One region of the Paenibacillus sp. UASWS1643 genome, then DNA from elsewhere that is predicted to be linked to it. Evidence: a T-box and tRNA genes for the amino acid it is inferred to sense, from the RefSeq annotation. Region 1 holds a T-box; the other holds one or more tRNA genes.
The links. A T-box is a leader RNA that pairs with one kind of tRNA and senses whether it is charged. The one in region 1 lies ahead of FE296_RS01675 (valine--tRNA ligase), so its partner is inferred to be a tRNA-Val.

Region 1 (16,252 bases):
GGTGATGAGTATGAGACGTACCTTGAGTTTTTGCACCAGATGAGGACCGAGGTGAAGTCACGCGTATCATGTTCAAGTCTCAGAAGTACGTTGCTTCGGCAGTTAACTGAAATGCACATATTAGAAGATATTCGTACAGGCCATTTTCGGTGGTGGACCGAAGAAGAAATCGGGGACTGGATATCCCGTAATCAGGAGGAAGTGTAGATATGCGTACAATTAAAGTTGGAAGTAGACAGAGCGCGCTTGCGCTAACCCAGACAGGCCATGTCATTCAGGATTTACGCGATATTTGTGAGCGGGAAGGATTAGCTTTTGACTTTGAAGTACATAAGATTGTTACCAAGGGAGATCTCATTCTGGATGTAACGTTGTCAAAAGTCGGAGGCAAAGGTTTGTTTGTCAAAGAGATTGAACAAGCGATGCTTGATCGTACGATTGATATGGCTGTGCATAGCATGAAGGATATGCCTTCCGAGTTACCCGAAGGATTAATCAATGGTGCTATTCCCCGTCGTGCAGATCCACGGGATGCGCTGATCTCTAATGGTGAACTAACTCTGGATCAACTGCCAGAAGGAGCTAGAGTCGGAACAAGCAGTCTGCGCCGATCGAGTCAATTGAAAGCCTATCGTCCAGATTTGCAATTGGAATCGATTCGCGGCAATATTGATTCCCGTCTGCGGAAGCTGGAGACCGAAGGATTCGATGCGATTATTCTGGCAGCTGCAGGATTGTACCGTATGGGCTGGGAAGACCGAATCACAGAGTACCTGACTGAAACAGCTTGCCTACCGGCAGTGGGTCAAGGCGCGCTTGGTATCGAATGTCGTGAAGACGATGAGGAACTGTTGCACTTGCTGCAGCTGTATAATGATCCTGAGACAGCATTTCCTGTACAGGCGGAACGCCGTTTTCTCAGTGTATTGAATGGGGGCTGCCAGGTTCCGATCGGTGCTCATGCGGTGTGGGTGCCTCAGCAAGATGCAGATTCCCTGAATGGTGAAAACACGTTACAATTAACAGGTATGGTCGGTACGCCGGATGGTGGACTGATTCTTAAGGAAGTTCTGATCGGCAAGGACCCGGTTCGTCTGGGTGAAGAAGTGGCTTGGAGATTGATTGAACGGGGAGCAGAGCAGATACTGGCAGAAGTTAGGGGATGAAGACATGGTGGGAAAGGTCTTTTTGGTAGGGGCAGGTCCTGGCGATGCAAAGCTGATTACGGTAAAAGGGTGGGAATCCATCGGTAAAGCTGATGCTGTAGTCTATGATCGTTTGGCAAGTCCGAGATTGTTGAAACAAATGAAACCCGGCGCAGTAAAGATTTACGTGGGCAAGCGCCCGGATCGGCATACGATGAAACAGGAAGAGATCAATCAACTGTTGGTTGATCTGGCGCTTGAAGGCAAGGTTGTAGTTCGACTTAAGGGTGGCGACCCGACGATCTTTGGACGTGTAGGCGAAGAGGCGGGTTTGCTGCACAAAAACGGAATTCCGTTTGAAATTGTACCTGGGGTTACCGCTGCAATAAGTGTACCTGCGTATGCCGGGATTCCCGTCACTCACCGTGACTATGCATCTTCCATCTCTATTATTACGGGGCACGAGAGTCCGGACAAGCTTGATCGCAGTATCCATTGGGATAAAGTGACGAATGCAACGGGCACACTTGTATTTATGATGGGGGTTGCCAAAATTGGATATATCAGCGAACAATTGATTCGTCATGGTCGTCCAGCGCAAACACCGGTAGCTCTGATTCGTTGGGGAACACGAGCGGAACAGGATACCCTTATAGGTACCCTTGAAGATATAGAAGCGAAAGTGATCGCAGCCAATTTCCAACCACCAGCTGTTATTGTGGTGGGAGATGTCGTCAATCAGCGGGAACAGTTGAAATGGGCAGAAGCGCTGCCGCTGTTTGGCAAACGAATTCTGGTAACCCGTGCTCGCAGTCAGGCGAGTGAACTGGTGAATCGCATTGAGGAACTCGGCGGCGAACCGTATGAGTTTCCAGTTATTGAGACGGTCATGCCGTCCAGTGAATCTGCGCAGCAAAGTGTCAAAGACGCCTTCAGTGCTTTAAATACCTATGACTGGGTGTTTTTCACAAGTGTGAACGGCGTGGAGTTTTTCTTCCGCCATCTGGAACAGGAGGGCAAGGATATTCGCTCGATTCATCAAGCGAGAATTGCTGCCGTAGGACCTTCCACAGCAGACGCTTTGCGCAAACATGGCATCGTTGCTGAGGTGGTCAAAGGTCCTTTCCAGGCCGAAGGCATGCTTGAGGCTTTTGAAAGTGAACTGAAGGAAGGCCAGAACGTACTGCTTCCGCACGGTGATCTGGCCCGTACATGGTTATGTGACCAGTTGAGAGAACGAGGGCTTCAAGTCACTGAAGCCATCACCTACGATACGATCCTCGCTGGTGAGGATGATGACGAACTGCTTAAGCTGCTTGAAGAAGGTGGTATTCATGCGGTGACCTTTACAAGTTCATCGACGGTTACCAATTTCATGAGTATGTTGAAACGTATGGGACTGCAAGATCCACTGCCTTTATTGAAAGATGTGGAGGTTGCGTGTATCGGACCTGTTACAGCGAAAACGGCAGAAGCCGCTGGACTAAAGGTTACACTGATGGCAGAGGAAGCAACGATGGATAGCTTGATCACAGTGCTATGCGACTGGAAACGGACAGGCACCAAAGAAGGCGCTCTTCGAAATTAATACACATGTAATCATGTCAACATATGAAGCGTGCTGAATTCGATAGGATACCAGCGCGCTTCCCTTTTTGCTCTATTTAACTTTCAGGGAGGTTTTACACGTATGAGTTTTCCAATTGTACGGCATCGCCGTTTACGCCAATCTACAGGTATTCGTAATATGGTCAGAGAGACCCATCTAACCGTGGATGACTTTATTCAACCGATCTATGTGACGTATGGAGAGAATGTAAAATCCGAAATTAAATCCATGCCTGGCGTATTCCGCTTCTCGCTGGATCGTCTTCAGGAGGAAGTAACGGAAATTGCCGAGCTGGGAATTCCAGCCGTGTTATTGTTCGGTATTCCCGAGACTAAGGACAGTGTGGGTTCATCTGGCTTCGCTGAAGATGGCATTGTGCAGGAAGCGACGAGATTGATCAAATCCTGGTACCCGGAATTGCTGGTTGTTGCGGATACTTGCTTGTGTGAATTCACGGATCATGGTCACTGCGGTATGGTACACACCGTGGAGATTGACGGCCATATCTGCGGAGATGTATTAAATGATGAATCACTGGATCTGCTCGTGCAAACGGCAGTGTCTCAAGCCAAAGCAGGAGCGGACATCATTGCACCGTCCAACATGATGGATGGATTTGTACAGGCAATCCGTGCCGGGCTGGATGAGAATGGATTCAGTCATATTCCGATCATGTCCTACTCTGTCAAATATGCGTCGGCATTCTATGGCCCATTCCGCGAAGCAGCAGATTCAACGCCGCAATTCGGGGACCGCAAATCATATCAGATGGACCCGGCCAATGCGCGTGAAGCTTTACGTGAAGCAGAGACGGATGTGCTCGAAGGAGCGGACATGTTGATGGTTAAACCTTCGTTGTCCTATCTTGATGTCATGCGTACGATTAAGGATCAATTTGATCTTCCGCTTGTTGCCTATAATGTAAGTGGCGAGTATGCCATGGTTAAGGCCGCGGCGATTCAAGGCTGGATCGATGAGAAAAAAGTTGCCATGGAAATCCTGCTCAGCATGAAACGCGCAGGTGCAGATATGATCATTACCTACTACGGAAAAGACGCTTCACGCTGGTTGGCTGAGAAATAAAATAAATTATATTAAGGAGGATATTCATGACTGCACAACAAGGTAATCGACGCAATGATGAGCGCTCACGCAGCGCGTTTGAGGAAGCTAAGCAGTACATACCCGGGGGTGTGAACAGCCCTGTACGCGCATTCAAATCGGTGGGACTTACTCCGATCTATGCAGAACGCGGCGAAGGGTCCAAAATCTACGATATTGATGGCAATGTTTTTATTGACTATGTGGGATCGTGGGGCCCACTCATTATGGGACATGCACACCCTGACGTTGTAGAAGCTTTGCGTGAGACAGCCCTCAAAGGAACAAGCTTTGGTGCGCCTACCTTGCTGGAGACCGAGATGGCAAAGCTGGTCTGTGAGCGTGTACCTTCTATCGATATCGTGCGGATGGTTAATTCCGGTACGGAAGCAACGATGAGTGCCATTCGACTGGCACGCGGGGTAACCGGACGCAGTAAAATTCTGAAGTTTGAAGGATCATATCATGGACATGCGGACAGCTTGCTGATCAAAGCGGGTTCAGGTGTTGCAACACTGGGTCTACCGGATAGTCCAGGTGTACCTGAAGGTGTAGCTGTGAATACAATTACGGTACCTTACAACGATCTGGAGTCCGTTAAGCTTGCTTTTGAACGTTATGGTGAAGAACTGGCCGCTGTTATTGTGGAACCTGTGGCAGGTAACATGGGGGTTGTACCTCCGGCTTCCGGTTTCCTTGAAGGCCTGCGCAGTTTGACGACCCAATATGGCAGTCTGCTTATTTTTGACGAAGTCATGACCGGTTTCCGCGTAGGATTGAACTGTGCTCAGGGACGGTATGGGGTTACACCTGACCTGACTTGTCTGGGTAAAGTTATCGGTGGCGGACTCCCGGTTGGTGCTTATGGTGGTCGTCGGGATCTGATGGAACAGATTGCACCTACGGGACCGATCTATCAGGCAGGTACATTGAGCGGGAATCCGCTGGCTATGGCAGCAGGGTATACCACGCTCAAATTGTTAACACCAGAGGTCTATGACCGTCTGGAGACATTGTCTGCACGTCTGCAAGCCGGATTCGAGAAAAATGCAGCTGAGACGGGTATTGCGATAACCATTAACCGTGTGGGTTCCATGGTTTGTCCATTCTTCAGTGCCGTTCCAGTAACCAATTATGATATTGCCAAAGAAAGCAATCTGGATCAATTCCGTCGTTATTTTGCGGCCATGATTGATCAAGGTGTGAGTGTTGCGCCTTCGCAATACGAAGGCATGTTTGTCTCTGGTGTGCACACGGAGCAGGATATTGACGATACGATTGAGGCGAATCGTAAAGCTCTTCAATCGCTATGACCATCAAAAGTTGGAAACGCCGCGGGGAATGGCTGGAGCTGATGCCAGGGAAAGCCGTAACAGGCAGTTTGGACAAACAGATGGCCGCAGAGCAATGGCTATTGTCTGAGCTGCAGTTTCCGGAGAAACTGCTCCGTCAGCTGAAAGCAAACCGAGGAATACAACTTGCAGGGGACCGGCTTCGGCTGGCCCTTTTTGCGTCCCAGCCAATCGATGTTGAGTCACGCTGGGCTGATGTGGATGTATTGTATGAGGATGATTTCTGTCTGGTTATGCACAAACCGGCAGGCATGAAACTGCATCCAGATGGAAACCGTGCCGATCAGGCCATCACGCTGGATCATGTGGTTGCCTCTTATTATGAAATGAACGGAATACAGGCAAGCGTACGCCATGTTCATCGACTGGATGAGGATACAACCGGACCTGTTCTGTATGCCAAAAATGCTTTTGCCCTCGCCAAACTGGATGAAGCGATGCGTCGCAAAGAGATTGGCCGCCATTATGTTGCCATTGCAGGTGGACAAATTCCCCTTGAACTCCACAAAATTGATGCTCCCATTGGCAAGGACAGACATCACAAACAGCGCAGGCGTGTCTCGGAAGGTGGACAGGAAGCTGTTACCCATGTGGAGATTGTCGAAGTATGGGAACGAGCAACCCTTGTACGATTAAAGCTGGATACAGGACGTACACACCAAATTCGTGTACACCTGAGTTACGCGGGACACCCGCTTATTGGTGATGCGTTGTATGGAGGTAGAGCGGATGTCATTGGGCGACAAGCACTTCACGGAGAGATGCTTAAGTTTAGTCATCCTTTAACCGGAGCCGTGATTGAAGTGGATGACCCTTGGCCGCCCGATTTCACACAATTGGCAGAACGTGAAAAGGTGTATTCATAAATGAATATAGAGCGAACTTTACTAGTTACACGAGAACGGAGAAGACAGAAATAACGTGAAGAAACGGAGCGTTCGCCTAAAAACTTTCTGAAAGAAAGCTGCTTCGGAAGCATAAGCTATCCCCGGATTTTCCCTTTGAAGAAGGGAATCGAAAAATCTGGGGATAACAGTGATCGGAAGGTTATTCTGTCATCGAAGTGGCTAGGTGCAACATTCTCTATTTCGCTTTATATAACAAGGTTTTTCAAAAGGTGGCATGCTCATCTCATTCAAGGCATATAGATGGGGTAACGAAGGATTTGGACCATGGATCAGTCCCATGAGAAGGATCATGGTGAACATATGCCGAAAGGAGGACGCCACCTTTGTTGAATCAACCTTATGGTTTGCGGTTCGATATTTATGAGCGCGTTCATTTGTCTGAGGGAGTCCCTGCGATTGAGGAATTGGAGGAGATTGAACTATACCCGCGCATTCAAGTCATAGGGCAGGATGATCATGCCACGTTAAGAGGACATCTTTTACTTACAGGTGCGTACAGAGGAGAAAATGAGGCTTCAGAGGAGCTCAAACATTTCATTCCCGTGGAGATCACAGTGCCGCTGAACCGGGTCAGATCGATTGAGGATATTTCCATCGAGATCGAAAATTTTGACGTGGATCTGTTATCCAATCGCAGTCTGAACATTACAGGCGTGTTGTCGCTGCGAGGTATCGAGGGCTTTCCTGTTGAAGAGCCACAAGTGTGGTCAGCAGATGAGTTTACAGTTGTCCACTCACCTGATGCTCAGCAATCCAACCGTTCCGATGAAGCAGCACAGACAGGCAGCAGCGACCCCAACACATTTGCACAAGAGTACCTGCTCCAGCGGAGTGAGGAAGAGAGACTTGCGAATGCAGCAGAACTTGCCTATGGTGCTCCGGAATTCGCTGACCTGTCCACAAGGGAAGAGACATTAAGGAATAGCGAAGAATGGCAGCAGGAATATGCGGATTCGTCATCGGAAGAGCCACTTCAATCTGAGGAGCAAAGTGCAGAGTACGCTAACGAAAACAGACAACCTGATGCAAACGAAGATCCCGCCTCTCTGACAGCGAATGGGGATGAATTGGCATCTCATGAGCAATACAGCGAACCTTCTCCGATCTCGTCATTTATGGCTGAGACCGCAGATCGGTTAGCTTCTTACCCTGAGTCGGAACCATTGCTGCCTCTGGAAGATGAGTCTTCGGGTTGGTCCGAGCCTTCGGTGGATGCATTGCCTGCGAACTCGAGAAGTGCAGATCAAGCAGTCCCAGAGCCTGCTGCTCAATCATCTAATGAGTTCGCAGCACCAGATGTGCCGGACGGACCTGAAGTATGGCATTTCGAATCAGCGAGATCTGTACCTCAGCAGGAGAATCAGGCAGTTGCCGATGTCCCGGGCGAATCACAGGCGGAGAACTGGCAAGGTGTATTTGCTTCGTCCGAACCAGGCAACGCTGAGGAAGACCGACCGTCTTTTGAAGCGACTGGGGTAGACGAGTTCGTACAGAACGAAGCATTTGTTCCTGAACCTGTGGCTGAGACGGAAGACAAGCCGGAGCTGAAGGTTGCTTTTGGCAGCAAAAAAGAATCCGCGCCACGGCAAGAAGAGGGCGTGGGTATCTCCTCCTTGTTATCCTCCGGCAGAGCGGCACGCGATGCTGAAGTGGAGCGAGGCGATGAGGTTCCTGCGGGTGTGGTACAGGAAGAAACATATCCAGCTGATGATGTGGAATGGAAGAACCTCTTTCTGGGAACAATCGTGGACCAGACCCCATTCCGCAAGGTGAAACTGTGCATCGTTCAGCGAGAAGATACACTGGATGCCATTGCAGATCGATATCAATTGAGCACGAGGGAACTTCAGTTGTATAACCGATTATCTGAGCAGGTTGTGGAAGAAGGTCAGATATTATACATCCCTTAATTCGCAGTTAAAGCCTTCGTTACGGCCCGTGATCCCCTTGAGGATTACGGGTTTTTTCATGATTCGTCCTAAACCTGCATTCCAGTGCTCTTTATCCGCAGTTGTCAGGTTGACTATCGCGCACGAGCAAGGTATGATGTGTGTAGGTTTTTTGAAGAACAACGTGGAACGGGAGTAGTAGACAGTATGACCTTTCAGAGAGTGGAATTGCAGCGCTGTGAGATTCCGCAGGAACCAACTGATCGAAGTCGCCCGGGAGTTGCCTGTTTGAATACAAGAGATGAATGAGATCTATCGTCATTTATTTCTGAGGTAGGATGGGCCGGTAGCAGCCGTTATCTGCTTGAAGTGTCACGTCATGTACAGAGGGTGAAGTCTATCTTGCTGTAGGCGTGAAACAAAGGTGGTACCGCGAAAGCTAACCTTTCGTCCTTTGATGGATGAAAGGTTTTTTTTGTTTTTTTTGGCGAAGATGATGAAGTAACGGAGGAATGACACATGTCTGAGGAAAAAAAATCAGCTGCAACAGAAATGCCGACCACTTACGATCCTAAGGCGGCAGAGGACAAATGGTACTCCACCTGGATGGAACGTGGATATTTCAAAGCCGGTCAACGTAAAGATGCCGAGCCGTATACGATTGTAATTCCACCCCCAAATGTGACCGGGATGCTGCACATCGGGCATGCGCTCGACTTTACACTGCAGGATATTCTGATCCGCACCAAACGGATGCAAGGTTATGACGCACTGTGGCTTCCCGGTTCGGACCATGCAGGTATTGCTACCCAAACCAAAGTGGAGCAGAAGCTACGTGAAGAAGGTCTGACCCGTTATGATCTGGGACGCGAGAAGTTTCTGGAGAAAGTATGGGATTGGAAAGATCAATATGCCACAACCATTCGTCAGCAATGGGGCAAAATGGGTCTGTCGCTTGACTACTCACGTGAACGTTTTACGCTGGATGAAGGTCTGTCCCAAGCGGTTCGCAAAGTATTTGTTCAACTGTATGAAAAAGGCCTTATTTACCGAGGCAAACGCATCATTAACTGGGACCCGGTGAACCGGACAGCTTTGTCCGACATTGAGGTTGAATATAAAGAGGTTCAGGGTCACTTGTACCATCTGCGTTATCCGCTCAAAGACGGAAGTGGCTACGTTACAGTGGCAACAACGCGTCCTGAAACGATGCTGGGTGATACAGCGGTTGCTGTTCATCCGAAGGATGAGCGTTATGCAGATATGATTGGTAAAGTACTTGTACTGCCTATCATTGGACGCGAAATTCCAATTATCGCTGATGATTATGTGGATAAAGAGTTCGGAAGTGGTGCAGTTAAAATCACGCCTGCGCATGATCCAAATGACTTTGAAGTAGGTCTTCGTCATGATCTGCCTCAAATTACGGTAATGGATGAGAGCGGTACAATGAATGCTGAGGCAGGCAAGTATCAGGGACTGGATCGCAGTGACTGCCGCAAGCAGATTGTTGCTGACTTGAAAGAGCAGGGCGTATTGATCAACATCGAGGATCACACGCATCAGGTTGGACACAGTGAACGTACCGGGGCTGTTGTTGAACCGTATCTGTCTACCCAGTGGTTTGTTGAGATGAAGCCACTTGCAGAGCGAGCGATCAAGAAACAACAGAGCGGTGAAGGGGTTAATTTTGTTCCAGACCGTTTTGAGAAAACGTATCTGAACTGGATTGAAAACGTTCGTGACTGGTGTATTTCCCGTCAACTGTGGTGGGGACACCGAATTCCTGCCTGGTATGATGAGGAAACGGGTGAAATTATCGTATCTGCTGAAGATCCGACATTGCTCCCAGAGAATGCTGGCCGCAAGTTGAGACAGGACGAAGACGTACTCGATACCTGGTTTAGCTCCGGCTTATGGCCGTTCTCGACACTAGGCTGGCCGGAAGATACGGAAGATCTGCAACGTTATTATCCGACAAGTGTTCTTGTGACAGGGTATGACATCATATATTTCTGGGTTGCACGCATGATTTTCACTGCATTGGAATTCACGGATGAGATTCCGTTCAAGGATGTACTGATGCATGGTCTTGTTCGTGATGCAGATGGACGCAAAATGTCCAAATCACTGGGTAACGGTGTAGATCCGCTGGATGTGATTGAGAAATACGGAGCAGATGCAATGCGTTACATGATCTCAACCAGCAGCACGCCAGGTCAGGATCTCCGTTTCCGTTGGGAACGGGTGGAACAGGCACGCAATTTCGCCAACAAGATCTGGAATGCTTCGCGCTTTGCATTGATGAATCTGGAAGGATTCACCTATGAGGAACGTGACATTAGCGGAGAGCTTGGTACAGCGGATTATTGGATTTTGCATCGTCTGAACGAAACTTCCCGCGATATTACGCGTCTAATCGAAGCGTATGAATTTGGGGAAACGGGTCGTGTGTTGTATAACTTTATCTGGGATGACCTGTGTGACTGGTACATTGAGTTTGCTAAGCTGTCCTTCTATGGGGAAGATCCGGTTGCCAAAAAGAAAACACAATCCGTGCTTGCTTATGTGCTGGATCAGACCATGCGCCTGATTCATCCGTTTATGCCATACATCTCCGAAGAGATCTGGCAGCATCTGCCGCATGAAGGTGAGACCATTACGCTGGCATCATGGCCGGTATATGATCCTGCTCTTGAGAACCCGGAGGCTGTTGCCGAGATGAACCTGCTCATGGATACCATTCGTGCAGTGCGAAATATTCGTGCAGAAGTGAACGTGCCGATGAGCAAAAAAATCGAGTTGATGGTCAAAGCAAATAGTGCTGAGACGTCCAGCATCATTGCGCGTAACAGTCACTACATCAAACGTTTCTGTAATACGTCCGAGTTCGATAGTGGGCTGGATTTAAACTCACCGGATAAGGCAATGACTGCGATCATTACGGGGGCAGAACTATACTTGCCGCTCGCAGGTCTTATTGATATCGAGCAGGAAGTGGCTCGTTTGGAGAAAGAGTTGGAGAACCTTGAGGGCGAAGTTCTCCGTGTAGAGAAAAAGCTGGCGAACGAAGGCTTTGTTGCCAAAGCTCCTGCCAAAGTTATTGAGGAAGAGCGCGCCAAGCAAGCAGATTATTCCGATAAACGGGATAAAGTGATTGCACGAATCAAGGAACTTAAAGGTTAATATATTTGGGTCGGATGGAGAGCCATTATGCCATCCGGCCGCTTTTTTCACTCAAACTCGGGACCGAAGGTGAATCAGATGACGGAATTAGACGGGACAGATGCAGCAGCTCCTTTACTTACGTATAACGAGGCCGTGGACTGGATCAATGGCCTTATTCCTTTTGGCATCCGACCTGGATTGGAACGAATCGAGAGTCTGATGTCCATGTTAGGCAACCCACACCAACGTCTCAAATTTATTCATGTCGCGGGAACGAACGGCAAAGGTTCGACTTGCGCTTTTTTGACGTCAGTGCTTCTTCAGGCTGGATATGATGTGGGTACCTTTACGTCGCCTTATATCACCAAGTTTACAAACCGTTTTCAATACAACGGTGAGGATATTCCTGAAGAAATCCTGCTTAAGCTTTCGAACCGATTACATCCACTGGTCATGGAAATGGCCTCCACTCCGCTTGGATCACCCACGATGTTTGAGGTGTCCACGGCTCTCGCGCTTCTGTACTATGCAGAGGAGTGTTACCCTGACGTTGTGGTATGGGAGACGGGGCTAGGGGGAAGGATGGACGTAACGAATATTGTCGCACCTGTTGTGTCCGTCATCACCAACATTGGTATGGATCATACGGATGTGCTTGGAGATACGATTGAGCAGATTGCTGGAGAAAAGGCAGGTATTATCAAGCCGGGAGTACCCGTTGTAACTTGCGCGACTCAGCCCGAAGCTGTGAAGGTGATTCAGGAGAAAGCACAGCAGCTTCAATCAAGCGTGTATTTGGCTGGAGACCAATTCTCTTATCATAGACTGGACAGCAATGAGAACGGACAATCTTTTCATTTTACAGGCCCGTTTCGTGATCTGGACGTTCGCATACGCATGCAAGGCTCACATCAATGTGACAATGCAGCGGCTGCACTTATGGTGCTTGAATTGCTTAGACAATACATGGCATTTATGCTGGATGACAACGATATCGCACTTGGACTGGAGAATGCTTTCTGGGCAGGAAGATTCGAAAAAGTCGTCGATGAACCCCGAATTGTGCTCGATGGAGCACATAATCCGGAAGGTGCAGAGTCACTGGCCAAGAGCATTACGGATGTCTATCCGCACAACAAGTTAATTTTGATGATGGGTATGTTGGCAAATAAGCATCACGAAGCGTATTTGCAGCATATACTGCCACTAGTGGATACGCTGATCCTGACCGAGCCAGATTTCCGACGCAAAATGGATGCAGCCGAATTGCTGCAGATTGTCGAACGGGTACGTCCCGCCATTGCGAAGCAGGAACTGGAAATCATCGTCGAGCCCGAATGGGCAAAGGCACTTGATCTATTGAAGTCACGGACGGAAGCGGAAGATCTGGGGGTGGTCTCCGGCACACTGTACCTGATTGCGGATGTGCGGGCAGCCCTTTTGCATCAAACCGATTCTGAAAAAGGTTGGTGAAAGTTTTGTTAAATACATCGGAACACGTTCATTTTATAGGGATTGGCGGATACGGCATGAGTGCCATCGCAAGAGTTATGCTGGAAATGGGATACACCGTTACCGGATCGGATGTCGCTTCACAGGAGTTGACCGAGAAGTTGGCAGCCAAGGGAGCGAAAATATATATCGGACATACGGCAGAGCACGTTACTGGAGCTGACCTGGTTGTCTACTCTACGGCAGCGCCTGCTGATAATGTGGAACGGGTAGCCGCAGCTGAGCTGAATATTCCGATTCTGCATCGTTCCCAGATGCTTGCACGTTTGTTGAACGAACGTAAAGGTGTGGCAGTGGCTGGAGCTCACGGGAAAACAACCACCTCATCCATGATTGCACTTGTTATGGAGAAATGTGATACGGACCCGACATATATCATTGGCGGAGAAATCATGAATGTGGGAACCAACGCCAAGGCAGGCCAGGGTGACTGGGTAGTCGCTGAGGCGGACGAGAGCGATGGTTCATTTTTGCAGTACCATCCATGGCTCGGTATTGTAACCAATATTGAGGCAGATCATCTGGAGAATTACAACAGTGATTTTGAGGAGCTCAAAAAGGCTTATGTGCAGTTCCTGAGCCAGATTCGTCCGGAAGGAACAGCGATTGTGTGTTCTGACGACGAGAATGTTCAAGCGATTTTGCCAGAACTCAAGTCACGGATTACAACTTATGGTATTGATCGTGCTGCAGATTATACGGCAACGGATATTGTATTGGGCGATCGCCGTATCTCCTTTACGATGAATCATCAGGGTGCTGCTATGGGCACGGTGGAATTATCGGTGCCGGGTAAGCATAACGTTTATAATGCGATGGCTACTGTGATTACCTGTCTGGAAGCAGGCATTCCATTTGAGAAGATTGTGGCAGCTATCATCCAGTTCCACGGAGCCAAACGCAGATTCCAGGTATTGGGCGAGGCGCGCGATATGCTGATCATCGATGATTATGCTCATCACCCAACTGAGATTGAAGCTACCATTAGTGCAGCCAAAGCAACGGGCAAACGTATTATTGCGGTATTCCAGCCACAGCGTTATACGCGTACGTTCTTCCTGCTGGATGCGTTCAGCCGTGCTTTCGCGGAAGCGGATGAGGTGCTTATTACGGATATCTATTCTCCTGCGGGCGAAAAACAGATTGAAGGGGTAACCTCAGCCAAACTGGTTGAACTGATTGTTCAAAACAGTAATGCTTCTGCACGTTACCTCCCTACAAAAGAAGAAGTTGTAGCTGATCTGCAGCATCGTTTGCAGCCAGGAGATCTTGTGATTACGATGGGTGCAGGTGATATTTGGAAAGTCGGCGATACACTTGCCAAAGGTTTGAAATAAATCAATTGAGAAAACGCCTGTCTTCGATACGAAGCAGGCGTTTGTTTTGCGTTATATGGAATGTATTCCCCAGTCTCTGCATATAGCTGATATAAATGGGACAAAGGAGAGGGTACGGGTGAGCAATGCTAGAATGACGTTTCGCTTCGGGGATCATGAGTCGGACAAGCCTGAAAACAAGAGGAGTTCCGCGTCCAGTCCCTTGGTGACGTTAAGTGAAGAGTTACCGCATAATCAACCGCTAACGCCTAAGCAGATGGATACAACCCCATCATGGACGCCTGAGGATATCCCCGGAGACTGGGGAGAGACGGTGCTGACAAGCTCTACTGTACCTGAACCTGACGAGCGGGTGAGCCCTGATTCGAACTTGAACTTGGATGAGGCTCATTATTTTCGAAACCGTTCCGGTTACGGTTATGTTAATCACACCGATAATCCGGAGGAAGAGCGTCTTGATCTGTCCAATACCCATGATGATCAAGGCCACGACTGGCTTGCAGATTCGGAGAACTATTCCTATAAGCGAAATCGCCCTCCAAGGGGATGGAAAATGATTGGTTCTGTCACTGGGGCACTTGTTACCGGAGCCCTCTTTGGTATGGTAATTCTTTCATTTTTTAATAAAGAAGGAGCCGTCAAGCCAGGCGATCTTCTTCCCGTCAATCAGGCAGTTTCCACTGTGACGGGTCAGGAGGGGGCTGCAGGTACAGAACAGCAGGTTCAGACAGCGGCTACTGGCAGCACGTATTATGCACTTCAATACGGCGTGTTCAGTTCTCCTGAACGAGCTGAGCAGGCCAAGCTTGAGCTGGCTCAGGCTGGTATAGCCGCAGGGTCTGATCCTGAAGATGGCAATCGAGTATATGCAGGCATTTCGGCTGATCGTGAAGAGGCCAAGCTACTTAGCTCCAGGCTAAAAGCTCAGGGAGTCGAACTGTATGTCAAGGAGATCGTGAACCCTGAGATCAATCCGGCTATATTCGGTGGCAAGCAAGAGGATGTGCAGCTTTTCTTCACAAACAGTTCTGCACTGGTCGAACAATTGTCTACCTTGTCCATTCAGCAGTTGGGACAATCCGCACCGACAGCAGTCTCTGCAGAAACGATGACCGCGATTCAGAATAAGCACCAGTCGTGGTTAACCGGTTTGAATAGCCTCTCACCCGGCCTGACTGCGGAGGTACAACCTATTGTTGGTGGAATGGAGAAATCAATGAACGATGCAATAACGGCTATTGCAGAGTACAACAAGAACCCGGATGATGTGCACATGTGGTCCGTGCAGTCTGATCTGATGGAATATGTACTACAGCAGAAAAAATGGCTCGAAGCGATTAAGCAGTAACATGCTCTTTCCCATAACAACGCTTGGAAATACCCATCCGGCAAGGAACTGGAAATAGTTCCCCTTGCCGGATTTGTGTTTGTATTGACGTACAAAACCCCGTATAATAATGTGGGTGTCAAAAAATGGCGAGGGAAGATTACCGATGAAAAAAAACTTCGGCATGTTATTGCTGTTTCTGCTGCTCGGCTGGATGGCCGGAGCGTGGATCGCCAAGGCACTGCAGCCTGTAAAGGCAGTAGCCTTTCTTACGAAAGCCACGACCATACGTTGGTCACCACAGGCTGATCTGGATATTATCAGTTATGATATTTCACTTCAATTTCAAATGAGCCTTCTGAGTCTGATCGGTATGATTGCCGCTGTGTGGCTGTATCGCAGACTGTAGGAGAATGACGAGTTATGACGAAAAAAAATTAAACCAGTGACATCTATTATCGTGATCCGGACAGGATGTTGCCGTGGCATAAGGAGCCGTTCATTTTGGATAACACACAACAGCGCCCTATTATTCTGGCCTCCACATCGCCTCGGCGCAAAGAACTGATCGCATCACTCCACCTAGCGTTTGATGTAATACCAAGTCATGCCAATGAAGATACACCACCAGAGTGGACACCTGAACAGACGGTACAGGAACTTGCTTTGCGCAAGGCGCTTGCCGTGTATCGCGGGCTTGAAGGCCGCGAGCAGGAAGCCATTATTGTTGGTAGTGACACCGTTGTTGTTCTGGATGGTGAGATTCTAGGCAAACCCTTGGACGAAGCGGATGCTGAACGTATGTTATCGCGGCTGCAGGGCCGCGTGCATCGGGTGTTCACGGGCGTCGCTTGTATTGATGCGGGCAATGGACAGTCGTTAGTTCATTACCGCCAGACCGATG
Region 2 (16,252 bases), on a different contig from region 1:
GAGCTGTCAATCAGATGTTTCATTTTCAACTCTGCCGTGGCTCCTGCCGTTGTCGGTGTTGTAACGGTTATGGTCCCTCTGTCGGGCAAAGGCTCAAACGTAGGGTTGCCCACCACCTCCACCCAATCCGGTAACGTTCCGTAAAGAAAATCGGCCACAAGCTGTTTGTGAACCTTTCCAAAGGGCACGATCTGACCCGCTGCATCACGTATAACCATCTCTACACCCCCACCGAATAGGCTACACCGATATTATGATCGGTATTGTAATACACGTAAACTACACCGTCCATAACGGACACCATCAGGGACTGCATATTCGTCGTTTCCCAAGTCAATGCCGGAAAATATATATCTGTAGGTTTGTCCAGCAGTTGACGGAAGTCTGCGCTGATCTTGGCAATGGCAGGTCGAGCTACAGTCGTAACCCCACCGGAAGCATAAGCCGATAACATGCCCAGCCACCACATGCTCCCTTTGTACATAAATACACCAGCATTGGATCTCGAAATGTTTTCTCCCGCTGTTAAAGTGGCATCATTACCACCCATTAATGGTCTTGGATCAGCTAACCAGCTACGTCCGTCATGTGAATGCCAGATACATTTACGACCAAAGTCACCACCGCCCATCACCGAGAAACCGATCCATTTGCCGCCATTTCTGAAACACGAGAAGTAACCGGTATGACCATCACCAGGGAACCCGGGAGGTTTGTCCAAAATCAAACCCACTCTTGTCCAGTTAATCATGTCTACAGAGGTCGCAAGTGCCGTTGATTGATTGATCCCCAGTCCGTTTTGTTGATAATACATAAAGAACAATTGTTCTTCATCGTTCCAGATCACAAATGGAGTTTCCGTCGAATTACCAACCACAGTATCTAGATACACCTGTCCGTGTTTGGTCCATGGTCCTGTCGGGCTGTTGGAATACGCAAGTCCAATTCCACCGATACGATTATGGTTGGTAGAATACGTAGCATAATAATCTGCTTTTGCATCAGGGATAAGCCCCTTTACCTTGATCGCCCGAAACCAATAGATTGATTGAAGACCCGCCATTGCAGCGGTATACATAGGATTGTCCATTTTTTTATCAAATTGAGGCGTGTACATCCGTCTGGATTCTGCATCGCAATAATCATAAGGCGCAATGGCCCTGTTGGCCTTCATCGCTGCGTCGAGTGCTGCCTGAGCAATATTCTCAGTCGTAGACATAGGAACTCAACTCCTTCGTGAGCAGGGGATTACCATTTACCGGTCGCAAATCTAAAACATCCGAAGTGTCCTCTAATAGGATTGAATAATCAACAACATTACCCACATTCGCAGCCGGCACCTGAGTAATACGAATGATAGGACGAATTCTAGCATCATATGAATACGCTTTCATTTTGTTCATTCCTTTATTTCCTTTACCGTTGTAATCAGCCATTGTCCCTTTCATTGGTACGCCCGGATAATGTTGATCCTTCATATTAATCCCTCCTATTGTTTTCTCCCGATAAGTATATTCATGAAGTTGCCTTTGTGTTAAAGCATTATGCCCATATTACAGCCTATTATTCTCAGTCTGGTTTTCATATAACTAACCGTTTGCTTATGTTAAACATGACTAAACAGAAAACAGGCTAACCAATACGAATTGGCTAACCTGTTTGAACGAAGAAACTGCAAAACCAATTACTTATTACTCCGCAAAAAGTGAAGATATGGGATTCGCAGCTTTTTTATTGGATTTCTCCTTGCCTTGGTTATCCAATACATAGTACTGGTAAAAGTCGTTAGTGAATCCGATAGACTCCTGTGTTTTCAGCTTAAAAGCTTCAAATGCCGCATCACTCAGATGATCCTCATTCCAGAAATAATGAAGCATCAATCGATTCTGGTTATAGGGATGTTTGATAACGTATGCACCCGCGGCGAGAGGTTGGTTCATGGTATTTTTCCAAGGAAAACCCGTCTGTTTCGTTCGATCAATAATGTTAAATTTTAAAGCCTGCACCAATCCGTTTGACTTGGCATTGCCAATGACAATAAGGTTACTGTTGCCAATCTCTTTTTTCATCTTTTGCTTCAGTTTCTTGCGATCCCGTATAATGTCGTATCTCATACCGGTCATATCAAGGAATCCGGTCAACTGATTAACCATATCTTCCTGCTGTTTAGTTGCAAGCTTACTGACCTGATCGCTGAGCACAATGGTTAATTCCTCGCCTTGAAGGACTTTGTCCATCAATCGATTCATCACTTCAAAAGGCAGATTAGGGATCATGCCCATGACAGCCTGATACTGTTGTTGTAACATGTCATGTACATAGGCGGCGGTCTCTTCCTGTGATAATTGGTATTCCGGCTTTAAGACAAAGTTAGGCTGATATAGGGCCATCTGCATTTCTGAACGTACTTCCTTACCAAGCACATCTTCAATGGTGTGAAGCAGCCCCTCTAAAGTTGCATTCTGGTACACGTAGCGTTTGAAATATGTTCTCATCAACTCGTCAAATTTCTCTTCGCCGACGGTACGGTAAAGCTGATAGATCGCTTGTCTTCCCTTTTGATAATATACCAAACCTGCTAAATCCCCAGCTTCATCGTTTGTTGACGCAATCGCCATCTCTGCGGGCGCCGTATCAAACTGTACGGATCTGAACCCATTTAACTTATCTCCCTGTTTCTCTGCAAAATACACCATGGAGAAATCGGCAAAGCCTTCATCCAGGAAGGATTCGGTCTCCGAGTTATTACCGATCAATGCATGGAACCACTGATGCGCTATTTCATGAACAAAGGTTGTGTCTTCTTCTGGAATAGCACCATTTTGAATCTGTCCCATCTGTATAAGCCTCGCATACTCTACGGCAACACCTTGTACATACGTCTCGACAATTCGGAACTCTGGATAGGGATACTTGCCATATTTTTCATTATAAAAATCAATGACTTTGAATGCCTGGTTAATGTACCGGTCAACGATCTCTCTCTTGGATGGATCATCGTTGTAATAATAGTATTCCACCGTCAGACCGTTACGGGTAGCGCGCTCCACTTGAAGATTAGGACTGGCAAAGAAAACAAACTCTCTCGTATTCTCAGCTACGGCGGAAACAATTTTACGTCCATGTTCTGTACTGTTTTGAGTGGTGATAGAGCCAGGCATGGCTACCTGATACTCTTCAGGCACGTTTAATTGAACTTCAAAGTCCGACGAGGTGTAATAATCGCTCTCGAATGTTCGACTATACGGTGCCTTGTTCCACTGATGCTTGACTTCATCGTATACAGACATTACCGGGAACCAGTGTGCACCATTGATTATATCCTTGTAATAGGAAACGCGCTGTGAGCCATAAGGTATCTTCAGGTGGAATTCCAATTGAAGTGTTACCGATTCGCCTGGTTGAACCGACTCTTTCAACTGCACGGTCAACGCTTGGTTTTCCTTATGGAAATCCAGCGATTGGCTATCTGCTGTTACAGCCTGAATATCAATGCCACCCAGAAAGTCCTCCGCTGTCTTCTCCGGATGATCTTCACTAATCTGTTCATTGTCCTGTTGGAACATGCTCGCCTGTGTAGACTTGGAGAGGTTCGCGTCAGCATATGTATGAAGGACCAGCTGCTGAAGTGCATCCTTGCTTGTGTTACGATACCTTACCTTCTCGCTCCCCTGGATCGTCATGTCTTTATCATTCAGTCGAGCTTCGATCTGGTATTGAATCGGGGACTGCTCCAGGGAGTCTTTCTGTGTGTTATATATCTTCGTAGATACAGGTGCTGGGCCTGCTTCCGCGGCAACAACCCCCATGTTGGCAAGTGGGCTTGCTGCCAGTATTAAAGCCAGTGTACCCGCGATCCCTACTCTGGCTAACTTTGATGTAAATGGACTTGAATAATTCATAAGTTCTCTCCTTCTCCTGTTCTATATTGACCTCAGAACCAAGTATAGAAGACGAACCTTACGCTGAATTTATGTTTTATTTAAGTTTTGTTTAAAAAGAGGAAGAGAAACTGAAACTATCGCAAATCGCATTCATGTTTGTATGTAAAAAAAAAGAAAAGAAGCCTTACAATGTAAGGCTTCTCATGTATGATCTGTAGTGGGCTCGAACCACTGACCCCTACCCTGTCAAGATAGTGCTCTCCCAGCTGAGCTAACAGATCATGATATATAAATGTTTCCCAATCAAGTAACAGTATCATATCAAGTAACCGTGTTCATTGTCAATGATTTATTTGGTTATAATTCACCCGAAATGGTGCACAATAAAGGAAAGATTACCATTTCTACAACGAGGTGAATTCCCTATGAGAAACTTAACAAAACGGTCAAAATCCAATGAATATACATTTACCAAATGCTTCTTTCTCTTTGCTGGGCTTGTGCTTCTCAGTACAACCGTTACTGGTTGCAGCTTAGAGAGGGATGAACATACAGTTCAATTCCAACAATTACAACAGCCCAATGAAAATGGTGAAGCTCTGCCCGTTTGGCTGGACGTATACTCCAAATCTGTAATTCAAGATGTATATTCTCCGCGAGGAAGCAGTGAAGTCTTGCCGTGAAGGTTAACAGATGAATTACTCATCTTCATCCCACTTGCGTGAGTATGCTTTCTTGGTCACGTAATACAACAGAGCAATCATTGCAGCCGACATTAACAAGGTAATGACCATGATGCCTGTCATGCCCATCACTACCCCCTCCTCTCCCAATATGTCCCAGACTTCACTATACAGGAAAAACATTTTTTTGTATAATTCAGTCTGATATGTCGCGCAAGAGCAGAAAGAAGGAATGGAATTGGCAGCTGAGATTAGTTATGTAACGACGCAAGAACAACTGGAACAAGCCCTGGGTATTCGCAATCACGTTTTTGTGATCGAGCAACAGGTTCCTGCCGAGATTGAGATTGATCAATACGATGTCATTAGTCCGGATGTGCATCATGTATTGTTAAGTACGGATGGCCAAGCTGTAGCTACAGGACGTTTGATCTATTACAGCAAGGATACGGCGAAAATGCAGCGGATCGCGGTGCTTGAGTCTCATCGTTCATTTGGTTATGGACGTGTGCTTCTGCTCGCGATGGAGGAGCGAGCACGTGAACTCGGCTTATCCTATTCTGTACTGGATGCTCAATGTCAGGCACAGAAATTCTATGAAAAACTGGGTTATGAAGTGATTTCGGAAGAACCTTTTTATGATGCAGATATTCTGCATGTTCGTATGAGAAAGAGCCTGTAAAACCTCGGCGTTGGCAGGTCTTATTAGCATATGGTGCATACTTCCGAAGAATTCGGATAGGCTAATCAGGTAAGCAGATTCCTATCTCGTCATATAAGGAGAGTGTGACATCATGGATCAAACAACACGCGAGAGTTTCACAGCCGTACAGAAAAATGGCGACGGTGACCTGACAGCATTTCAGACTTCAGCAGGACGCGTACTGGATTATCAGCAGGCACTTGCAGAAGTAAAAGCTGGCGCTATTGCCGGTGTGAATGTATTTAAAGGCAAGGATGGCGAAATGTACATTCGCGGAGATGCCGACGGTGACCCAACCAACAACCTGGACCAACTTCCCCATTTCTAAAATAGATGCACACGTTGTATGTGTGACACAGTAAGCGCCGATCCGGATATCCGGGTTGGCGTTTTCTTATTATGATCAGTAGTCCGTAAAATATTTTGCGGAGTCCCCGGAAGGCTGGTTTTTGCGAATCGGCTGTTGTACCTGTTCCCATGCCTGCAAAATCTGTATCCCTTCGAGAGTAGATCGGTTCTCCCAGGCAATGTGCCCGGTGCGTTCAAGCTCCAGCAATGACTCATGAATGTAAGCTCTGCTTCGTCCCGTCTTGTTCTCCAGTTCATCCATACGCGGCAGCCTGCGCCGTTGTCCTGCATAGTTCACCATAATACGCAAAATCTTGCGTTCAAAGTCGTTCAGCATACTTTACCTCCCCATTCAGATCGGTAACAGGACGCCATGCCAGAATACCTTGCTCCAGAAATGTTCGGGGTGAGCCTTCTTTTCCCGCTGATGCTCTAATCATCCCTCCACGTACACTGTTAATTCGAATCTGTCGCTGTGTAATCTGCCCTGCACGATCCATGTAGACAAGCTCCACCATCTGGCCAATATATTTCCCTAGCATAATCATCCCTCCGATAAGAACGTTTGTTTGTATTTCATATTATATGCGAACATAAGTTCTTTATTCAATAGTAAAAAAAGGGTTTTTGAAAATAAAAAACCAGACTTTCACCTTAATGATCAAGGCAGTCTGGTTCAACCCATAGTATAGCTAATATGAAAACATGGCTTGTAATGACCAAGTTCAGTAACGGATCAGTGTCGATCCGATTCCGAAAATTGTACTTTCTTTAACTGCTGTGTAGATGGATTAAAATCAACATTCACATAGACTGCGAATTGCTTGCCGTCTTTAGCACGAACCCACAGCTTGAACTGTTCCCGTGATTGATCCGCTGTTAGAGAGGTACGACCGATATGCTTATAGTCCAAAATATCCACATTATACTTGGTCTGTGTTTCTTTGACCGCAATAATTCCCCACTTCGCATAATCAGGGATAGCGCCACCTGTTCCTGATGTAATTCCGGCTAAACTCAGGACTACCGACATAACGGTAACGATGAGCATTCTCATTTCACTCACTCCTTGGGACAATATGTTTCTGTTATATTGCCCGTCAGGGTTTCATTTTACACGAATAAACGAAAGATCCAGGCCAGTGGCCGTAGGGAAAAAGGAACCACATGAACAAGCCGGTCAAACGAATCAGGAGGCTCCGTCCGGAAGCTCATTCCCCAGTCACCCGAGAAAACGTGTTGCTGCGTCTGTGTTTCCTGAGGACGTTCCAACTCGTATTTCTTTTCAAGTAACTGCCTCGTTGCTTCATCCACCTGAACCTCGTTTGTAACGCAATATGCTGTGACAGGCTCGCTGCTTATGTACATCAGAATCATTAGAAACATTACAATCCCAACTATTTGTATCCAACGCTTGTTCATCTCTTACTCCTTTATGAATTCATGGCTCTCTTCTCTTGTACGTGAAGACTTGTTTGAATGTTTTATTATACAAAAATTTTACCATAGTAGGAAATAACAAGTGGCAGAAAATATGGGGCATGCGTTATGCGATGCTTAAGTCCCATTTGGTTGTTTTTTTGTTTAAAAAACCCAACATACGTGTAATAGGCCATGACAGAGTGACTTCACGATCTGAAACCCTACACGATCTGTAATACCAATTCGAGGAGGTTACACCCGAATGTTCAAACGCTTGGATGAAATCCTGATTGAGATTCCCAATGTCGAGAAGCCCGATCCGAATGCTGCGGCAGCCATACAAGAATTACTCGGCGGCAAATTCGGAGAAATGTCAACGTTGAACAACTACCTCTATCAATCGTTTAATTTTCGATCCAAAGAAAAGCTAAAGCCCTTCTATGACCTCGTCATGAGCATAACGGCTGAAGAATTGGGTCATGTTGAACTCGTGTCTCATGGCATTAATAAGTGCCTCAGAGGTTCAACTGAGTACAAAGAGCCCGACGATACGCCGCTAGGTTCGGTGAAAGATGCTCGTCTGTCATATCACTATCTGGCAGGTGCACAAGGCGCAATGCCTTTCGACTCTATGGGTAATCCATGGACGGGAGCAAACGTCTTCAACAGTGGCAACCTGGTCGAGGATCTGCTGCATAACTTCTTCCTAGAATGTGGCGCTCGTACCCATAAAATGAAAGTATATGAGATGACGGATCACCCGGCAGCCCGGGAAGTAGTTGGTTTCCTGCTGGTACGTGGTGGTGTGCATGTCGTTGCATATGCGAAAGCACTTGAGATTGCAACTGGCGTAAATGTGACCAAACTGGTGCCTATCCCTTCACTGAACAACAAAGCCTTCAACGAGGCTCGCAAATATGAAGAAAAAGGCGTACACACCAAGCTGTACACCTATAGTGATAAAGACTTCAATGCGATCGGCCAGATCTGGAAAGGAACTCACCCTGAAGATGGACAACCTCTGGAAGTAATCCAGGGTATACCAGAAGGTTTCCCGATTCCAGAAGCTCCTGCGGTCGAGGAGGAGTTCGCACCAGGTATATCTCAAGAAGACTTTAAGGAAATTGCTCGCCGTCTGAAAATGGCTGGGAATATTGCGGATTAAGGAACAAGTTGTTTAACAGTTTCTTTCCCTATATATATTGTTAACTCTATGTTTAGGTGAAGCCCTCAAACACTGCTGCTGAATGCAGAGAGGATTTGAGGGCTTTGTTATAATCAATTTATGATACAATTTTATGATGCAAAATGAGTATGTTGTATGCATGTCATTCCTGAGAATGTAACTGTAAAAGTAAACCTGATCTCTGCTCACATAATTAAACTTAGTTAAACTCCAATACCTATTCCTCCCGCTGACTCATGACTTCAATTAGCATGTTGACACCCAGACGAAAACCTTGTGCAAACGCCGCTTCCGCATGCATGCCCTCACATCTGCCACACAAGTCAAATAACTGTTCAAGCTCAAGAAATTCATTCTCGCTCAATCGATTCTTCCATTGCTCTGTCAGAGCTGCAATCTGCCGCCCTAACGCTTGGTATTCAGGATGTGTCGGCATCATCATCTCATCCGGTCGAAGTCGTCCATTATATAATGCTTCTAATATCAAATTCATGTGCAACCTCCTGTATATCAATTCGCACCTCACTTGAATGAACGTTCTACACATGATAATTCCATGAGCAGAAGATTCCTTTCCATTTTTATAAAATCATAATACATGATGGACAGTAAGGGAACTTACAGGCGGTTCAAAAATCATGATAGCTTGCAATGAATCTAATCCACATCATTTCTTTCAATTTGAATCATATTCATGTGCAACGCGCGTTCCTCCACCATCATAAAGCTATGAGCCCCTTATTCTTCGCCTTGTATCTTAACTTGCTTCTCGTCCTTCACGGTAACATGAACTACTTGCCCTTCATTCGCTGTCTTCACATCTCGCATCTGAATGGTCCAAGTCCCTGTATCTGCATCAAACCGTGTGTCCTCTATGACGGGAATATGCATGTTCTCTGTATCAAGTGAATGCAGTCCGCTACGAATCGCATCCGCATCCGTCATATGAGCACCGTCTGGCGTATTTGGACAAGATACCGCTATCTTATCTGCTCTGGCTTGCCCGGGATAAGGCTGATTTTCCGGGCTTCCATCCGTCCAGACTTCAACATAAGAGCCGATCTGTGGATCAGGCGCATTGGAGAACCATTTTGCAGGATAATATCGATCGGCTCCTCCATTGGAACTGTTATCGCGGTAGGCAGGATCAACCACAAGAATGGAATCGTCTTTGCGATCAACCACATAACCACTGAATCCATCTTCACTTGGTGCATTGGCTTGAGCCTGCACAGAGTTGCACTCGATATGTCCTGAACATCCCGTAAGGCATACGAACAGAATAGAGAGCAATATAAGGACTCGACGAAGATTGATCACATGTGAATCCCCCTTTAATAACACCTCTATCTAAATTTAACGTACCCGGTCAGATTATTGTTGCATTCACTTCCTCATATCCCTTTTATACACATACCTTCCCCAGATCACCAATGTTGCGCATAACAAGACTGCACAATAAGCCCATACAAAAAACATGGCAAGCCCCAACCCGATGTTGGCATCCAGGCGCTCATCAAAGATCTCCGTATACATCGAAAAACCGAGTGGCACGGCGCCAACAATGAAAAGCCCAATGGACCATCCACCCCAGCGTCGGAAACCGGACCCCGCACGAGTACTGGAAAGTTTACGAATCCCTTGAGTCAGTAGCCACCAAATCAGAATAAATAATAGACAGGTTATAAAAATTTTCAGCATATCGTTCAACTGCATATCGTGTACCTCCTACATCTTGCAAGATGATGAACATATCTTAGACGTTAAGTGTTCTCTTTACTATATTACCCGTTTCCATATCCATGATCACAGGCAGATCAGAGCACAGTACCCCTGAACCACACTTGATCATGAAATAGAAAATAACGCCACCGTCCTGACCCCTTCCAAGTCAAGAACGATGGCGTTACTTCTCATATTTACATTTTCACATCCACATCTGATACGTTATGCGCCAAACTGCGCATAGTGAAGGCGGCTGTACACCCCACCTGCTGCGAGTAATTCTTCATGACGTCCCTGCTCCGTAATCCCTTGTTCAGCAACGACAATAATGCGGTCTGCATTTTTGATCGTAGCCAATCGGTGAGCGATGACCAGTGTGGTCCGGCCCTCGGACAACTCAGCCAGCGATTGCTGAATGGCTGCTTCCGTCTCTGTATCCAGAGCCGATGTGGCTTCGTCCAGAATTAGAATTGGCGGGTTTTTCAGGAACATACGGGCAATGGACAAACGCTGTTTCTGTCCACCGGACAGCTTCACGCCGCGTTCACCAATTAACGTATCCAGTCCTTCCGGCATCGATTGAATCAACGGTTCCATCTGTGCACGTCTGGCAGCCATCCAGATTTCTTCTTCGGATGCATCCAGCTTGCCGTAGGCAATATTCTCCCGAATGGTTCCATCGAAGAGGAATACGTCCTGTTGTACAATTCCGATATGACTACGCAAGGAATCCAGCGTCATATTCTGAATCTCCTGCCCATCGATCGTGATGCGACCTTCCAGCACATCATAGAATCGCGGCAGCAGACTGCACAATGTTGTTTTACCCGCCCCGGATGGACCGACAAGAGCGACGGTTTCACCTGCTTGCACGTTCAGATCGATACCTTTGAGAACAGGTTCCTGATCGGAATAGCCAAAGGTCACTTGCTCATAACGAATATCTCCACGCAAATGGGATACCGCAACGGCCCCTGGACGATCTTCCACATCCGGCTCCATATCGAGCAGCTCCGTATAACGTTTGAAGCCTGCAATCCCTTTGGGATACGTCTCAATAACCGAGTTGATCTTCTGAATTGGTGTCAGGAACACATTGGACAGCATGATAAATGCAATGAACTGACCGTAGGTCATACTGCCTTTAATGACGAACCATGTTCCGCATACCAGAACAAAGAGGGATACCAGCTTCATCAGCATATAACTGACAGAGGAGTTCCAGGCCATGATTTTGTATGCGATTAGCTTGGTTTGACGGAAACGACCGTTGTTCACAGCGAATTGTGCTTTTTCATGCTCTTCATTAGCAAAAGCCTGAACAACACGGATACCTGTAATATTGTTCTCTACACGAGCGTTGAAGTCCGCAATATCTCCGAACATTCGACTGAATGCCTTGGACATTTTGCTACCAAAGTAGAGTGACAGATAAATAATCAGCGGTACGATGATAAAGGTTAACACCGCCAGATTCCCGTTAATGCTCATCATGATGCTGAATGCACCAATTAGCGTCATGACCGCGATAAATACATCCTCTGGACCATGATGGGCAATCTCACCGATATCCATCAGGTCATTAGTCATGCGGGACACGAGGTGTCCTGTTTTTGTATTATCGAAGAAACGGAACGATAACTTCTGTACATGATTGAACAGACTTTTACGCATATCCGTCTCGATGTTAATACCGAGCTTGTGTCCCCAATAGGTAACCACGAAGTTGAGAAATGAATTCAATAAGTAGATGCCGAGCAATGCCAGACACGCCCATAGAATCCAGTCCCAGCGACCGCCTGGCAGCAGATCATCGACTACCCGGTTGACCGCCAGTGGAAAAGCAAGTTCAAGCAGCGCGACCAGAATCGCACAGCTAAAGTCAAGAATAAAGAGCTTTTTGTAAGGCCTGTAATAGGCAAAGAAACGGCGAAGCATGGACTAATGTCCTCCTTATGCAACCACACAATGATGATTACGTTCTATTTCGTCTTGCTTAAGAGGTACAGGAAGTATGGCGCACCAATAATGGCAACCAGGATCCCCGCAGGAATCTCCGAAGGCTGTAGGATGACACGACCCAGCGTATCTGCAACCAATACAAGCAATGAACCGATCAGTGCAGATGCGGGTAACAGGAATTGATGTTTTGGACCCACCAGACGACGCGCCAAATGCGGTCCGATCAGACCTACAAAACCGATCCCCCCACTCACAGATACACATGAGCCGGCAAGCCCTACAGCAGCCGCAAGCAAAATCAGTCGCTCACGCTCAACCGGAGTCCCGAGTCCGCTTGCAGTCTGGTCCCCCAGATTCAGTACGTTCAACACACGTGCCTTATACAGGACAAGCGGGACAAGAATAATAAGAAACGGTAGCAATGCCGTTACAAATTTCCAGTTCGAACCCCAGATGCTGCCTGCCATCCAGGTAGCTACAAATTGATACTTTTCCGGACTAAGCCTTAACGTAAGCACGATCATGGCAGAACTGATTCCCGCCGCTACCCCGATCCCTGTAAGCAACATACGCGTAGGCAGGATGCCCTCTCCTTTTTTGTAAGAGAGAACGTAGATCAGAAATGCAGCAAAACCGGAACCGATCAGGGCCAGAATTGGCAAAAGAAATACCGGCGCTGCTGTCGTTGTCGGGAAAAAGGAAACAAATAACATGACGACCAGACCAGCACCTGCATTAATCCCGAGAATCCCCGGATCTGCCAACGCATTCCGAGATACTCCCTGCAAAATACAACCAGATAACGCAAGTCCGGCCCCGACCAGAACCGAAATCACAATACGTGGCAGACGGAATTCAAAGAGAATCAATTCCTGTTTCGCCGTGCCTCCACCAAACAGAGTTCGCATCACCTCAAGCGGCGAAAGCTTGGTAAAACCTGTGTTCATGCTCACCACAAAAGCCGTAATAATTAATAGGGCAAGCACAATGAGGACAATCGTACTCTTGGTTCTCTTCTTGCGCTCTGCTCCAACTATTGTTGAGGATTCCATCGTTACAGAGTCCTCCTTTCTTTACGCGCCAGATACAGGAAGAATGGTACCCCGATGAGGGCAACCAACGCGCCAATTGGCGTCTCGTACGGCGGGTTAATCATACGTGCAGCCAGATCCGCAAATACAAGCAACAGACTGCCCATCACAGCGGAACATGGAATAATCCAGCGATAATCGACCCCAACCAGCTTCCGCGTGAGATGGGGAATAATGAGTCCAACAAAACCGACCGCACCCACCACGGATACAGCCGTACCCGCGAGAATCAGTACAACAATCAGGCCTATGAGCTTGATCAGCCCAGTACGTTGCCCCAAGCCCACTGCAATATCTTCTCCGAGACTAAGCAGAGTAATGGAACGGGAGATGAGAAGACCTGCGATTAGTGCAGCGAGTACCCATGGGAACATGACCTCAAGTTGAGACCACTTCGTTCCGGCTACACCACCGGCCGTCCAGAAAGCCAGATCTTGTCCAATCCTGAAATATAAAGCAATCCCTTCACTGAGTGCCGACAACATCGCTGATACAGCCGCACCTGCAAGCACAAGGCGTAGTGGTGTAAGACCCGATTTGGAAGCTGCACCAAAACCATACACCAACAGGACACCAAGCCCTGCTCCAAGGAAGGAATACATGATGATATACATAAATGGCAAGCCAGGGAAGAAGGCAAAACAAACTGCAAGCGCAAATCCAGCTCCCGCATTCAACCCAAGCAGACCTGAATCGGCCAGTGGGTTACGAGTCATGCCCTGCATGATCGCACCAGCTACAGCGAAACATGCACCTACCATTGCTCCTCCAAGGATACGTGGTAATCGAATCTCCCATATGATTTGATGTGGAGTCAGCTCAGGATTAAAATCAAAGATAGCCTTCCAGACTACACTAAGCTTAATATCAGCAGCGCCAAATGAAATGGACAACGCCATACCCAGAGCGAGTAGCAAAACTCCCCCTGTAAGAATAAGTGTGGCTGCCCACGGACGAGTGTGTATCTTCGCTGTGGGTGAATCCGGATTATGTTTTTCTGGTGAAGCTTGTGAACTCATACGCGCCCACCCTCGTTATGAGTGGAACTGCTCAAACCTATGTACATAACAATCACCTCTCTATAAATACCGAACTTTAATGATATTGATTCTCATTCCCATAGACCATTGTAAGTGAATCCACGGGCTCTGGCAATGGACAAATAGGACATGTTTATTGCATATATGAAGATTTGCACACAATTTTACACGAAAAAAGGCTGCGCAGGAGCCAAAAAGCTCGAACACAGCCTTATCATTGCATATGTAGAACATGTAAAATACAGACTTGATTAACGGGCATGTACCGTAAGTAAGGATGCCAGGACATCCGGAACATCGGTAATGATTCCTTGCACACCCATGTCAATCATGGCCTGCATCTCGGCAGGATCATTCACCGTAAATGGATAGGTAACAACGCCATGTGCTAATGCAGCAGCAACATCTTCTTGTGTGACAGCCAGCTTGTAGGGATGAAGGCCTGAAGCTTCGAGTTTGGCGGCATAATCATAGGGACGGTACAACTTTTCCATATATAGAAGTGCTGTACGAATCTCCGGGGCATGACGTTTACATCTCACGAGCGAAGCATGATTGAAACTGGACAGCACGACCTGTTGCTCCAGATTCCAGTCCCGGATCGCTTGTATAACCTTCTCTTCCATCCCCTTATAACTCACAATACCATTTTTCAATTCCAGATTAAGCAGGGTTCCTTTCCCCTGTACCAGCTTGAATAACTCCTCCAGAGAAGGAATACGTTCCCCGGTAAAATCGGCATGGAACCATGACCCGGCATCCCGCGTGCGCAATTGATCGTATGTCGTATCTTTAACCCAGCCTTCTGCGCCGCCAGTTCGGCTTAACGTCTCATCATGAATCAGTACCAGTCTGCCATCATTCGTCATCTGCACATCGGTTTCAATACCTGTTGCTCCAAGCTCCAGACTCCGTTCAAAAGCGCTCATCGTATTCTCCGGGCATACGGCAGATGCACCACGGTGGGCAATAATCTCCATGTTCCTCATTCCAGCGCCTCCTGCGTTCAACGTTAACTCTATGATCTTCACTATAAACGCCGTTTGTTAGACCTGTATTAACAGAGCGTATAATCGGTTGCTTGCTTCGCTAATACTCGCGACCGGGTTGAACATCTAACGGGCTGGGGATTCACTCATTTTTGCGAACTCAATCTGAAAATCGACATAACATAGTATGAACGATGGAAGCACTGAACTCCGTTATAAGGAGGTTGACTATTGAATCCCTCAAAGAAAAAACCGATACCTACGCGTCCTCACACATCCCAGTTACAGTCGGCTTCCAGGCTTTCCAGATCATCTGTCCATATCAAAAACAAATCCGGCAAGACGGCTAATCAGCGTTCTCTTAACTCCAGTTCACCCAACACACTGGATCAGCTGGCTATTGTTGCAGCAATACTCTCCTTAATTGCAGCCGCCATCGGGCTATATATCGCCTGGAAATCGTTAAGTAATCCGGATCAAACTGCTGTTGTGGTGTAAGCTGCTTGTTGTGCAGCTAATGGCTCAGGAGGCTTTCTCCTGCTTCTGACCTTATTCAGGGGCAGGTTTTTGCTTTTTCAATTACTTAACGTATGCTGGAAACGTCAAAAAACCGTTCCCCTGAAACGCCGGAATATACCGGCGTCTCTTTGGAAAGGTCATTTTTTATTCGGGCGCTGCCTCTGCAGCGTGATCCCCGTCCCGGGATTTGACCGAATTACAGAATGAATGTGCGAGAGATAATAACCAACAGAATGAACAATACCAGAATTGCACCTGTTGATGTCCATGCTCCACCACCGAAGCCTCCGCAATATCCGTAACCTGTACCTTTGAGTTCGCTCATCAGTGACACTCCCCTCTTCATCGAAGTACACTATAGACTATGTCCGATAGCGCAACTTGCTTGGGCAGATCGAAAATTCTCCCGAGGAACGAGTGGGTCCAGGCCCGTCTTCTTATGCACTCATTTCCCGTTGAGTTGTGACCACTTCTGAGTCAGCTCTGCAGGAATGTAGGATGACATTTGTTTGATCAGTTCAGCCGGATCAGATTCCAGACTCCACAGACTGAGATGCGAAGTATTGGAGAATCCCTCTTGTACACTATGTTCTACCATCTTCATCAGCGGTCCATAGTATCCGTTGACATTCAATAAGCCGACAGGCTTACGATGAATACCGATCTGTGCCCAGCACAGTACCTCGAATAGTTCTTCAAA

Region 2: it has a tRNA-Val gene. The T-box ahead of FE296_RS01675 (valine--tRNA ligase) is inferred to sense a tRNA for this amino acid. The anticodon was not compared.

What each region holds. Positions count from the first base shown of each region.
Region 1 is NZ_VXKZ01000086.1:16,006-32,257, forward strand. Features, by position in the region: gene FE296_RS01640 (precorrin-2 dehydrogenase/sirohydrochlorin ferrochelatase family protein) at 1-207, shown strand, start outside; gene hemC (hydroxymethylbilane synthase) at 210-1,166, shown strand; gene cobA (uroporphyrinogen-III C-methyltransferase) at 1,171-2,733, shown strand; gene hemB (porphobilinogen synthase) at 2,836-3,837, shown strand; gene hemL (glutamate-1-semialdehyde 2,1-aminomutase) at 3,864-5,168, shown strand; gene FE296_RS01665 (RluA family pseudouridine synthase) at 5,165-6,073, shown strand; gene FE296_RS01670 (LysM peptidoglycan-binding domain-containing protein) at 6,439-8,025, shown strand; T-box leader at 8,181-8,462, shown strand; gene FE296_RS01675 (valine--tRNA ligase) at 8,524-11,190, shown strand; gene FE296_RS01680 (bifunctional folylpolyglutamate synthase/dihydrofolate synthase) at 11,269-12,645, shown strand; gene murC (UDP-N-acetylmuramate--L-alanine ligase) at 12,702-14,021, shown strand; gene FE296_RS01690 (SPOR domain-containing protein) at 14,140-15,369, shown strand; gene FE296_RS01695 (DUF4321 domain-containing protein) at 15,515-15,757, shown strand; gene FE296_RS01700 (Maf family protein) at 15,853-16,252, shown strand, end outside.
Region 2 is NZ_VXKZ01000104.1:157,249-173,500, reverse strand. Features, by position in the region: gene FE296_RS11520 (hypothetical protein) at 1-218, opposite strand, end outside; gene FE296_RS11515 (glycoside hydrolase family protein) at 221-1,219, opposite strand; gene FE296_RS11510 (hypothetical protein) at 1,206-1,478, opposite strand; gene FE296_RS11505 (M1 family metallopeptidase) at 1,692-3,902, opposite strand; tRNA gene FE296_RS11500 (tRNA-Val) at 4,093-4,165, opposite strand; gene FE296_RS32705 (hypothetical protein) at 4,310-4,567, shown strand; gene FE296_RS11495 (GNAT family N-acetyltransferase) at 4,806-5,249, shown strand; gene FE296_RS11490 (DUF3892 domain-containing protein) at 5,362-5,598, shown strand; gene FE296_RS11485 (hypothetical protein) at 5,674-5,955, opposite strand; gene FE296_RS11480 (hypothetical protein) at 5,939-6,160, opposite strand; gene FE296_RS11475 (DUF3889 domain-containing protein) at 6,355-6,675, opposite strand; gene FE296_RS11470 (hypothetical protein) at 6,732-7,040, opposite strand; gene FE296_RS11465 (manganese catalase family protein) at 7,303-8,205, shown strand; gene FE296_RS11460 (DUF6809 family protein) at 8,444-8,719, opposite strand; gene FE296_RS11455 (DUF3221 domain-containing protein) at 8,965-9,546, opposite strand; gene FE296_RS11450 (hypothetical protein) at 9,613-9,942, opposite strand; gene FE296_RS11445 (ABC transporter ATP-binding protein) at 10,174-11,889, opposite strand; gene FE296_RS11440 (FecCD family ABC transporter permease) at 11,934-12,965, opposite strand; gene FE296_RS11435 (FecCD family ABC transporter permease) at 12,968-14,023, opposite strand; gene FE296_RS11430 (glycerophosphodiester phosphodiesterase) at 14,296-15,033, opposite strand; gene FE296_RS11425 (hypothetical protein) at 15,265-15,531, shown strand; gene FE296_RS33740 (hypothetical protein) at 15,749-15,877, opposite strand; gene FE296_RS11420 (LOG family protein) at 15,998-16,252, opposite strand, start outside.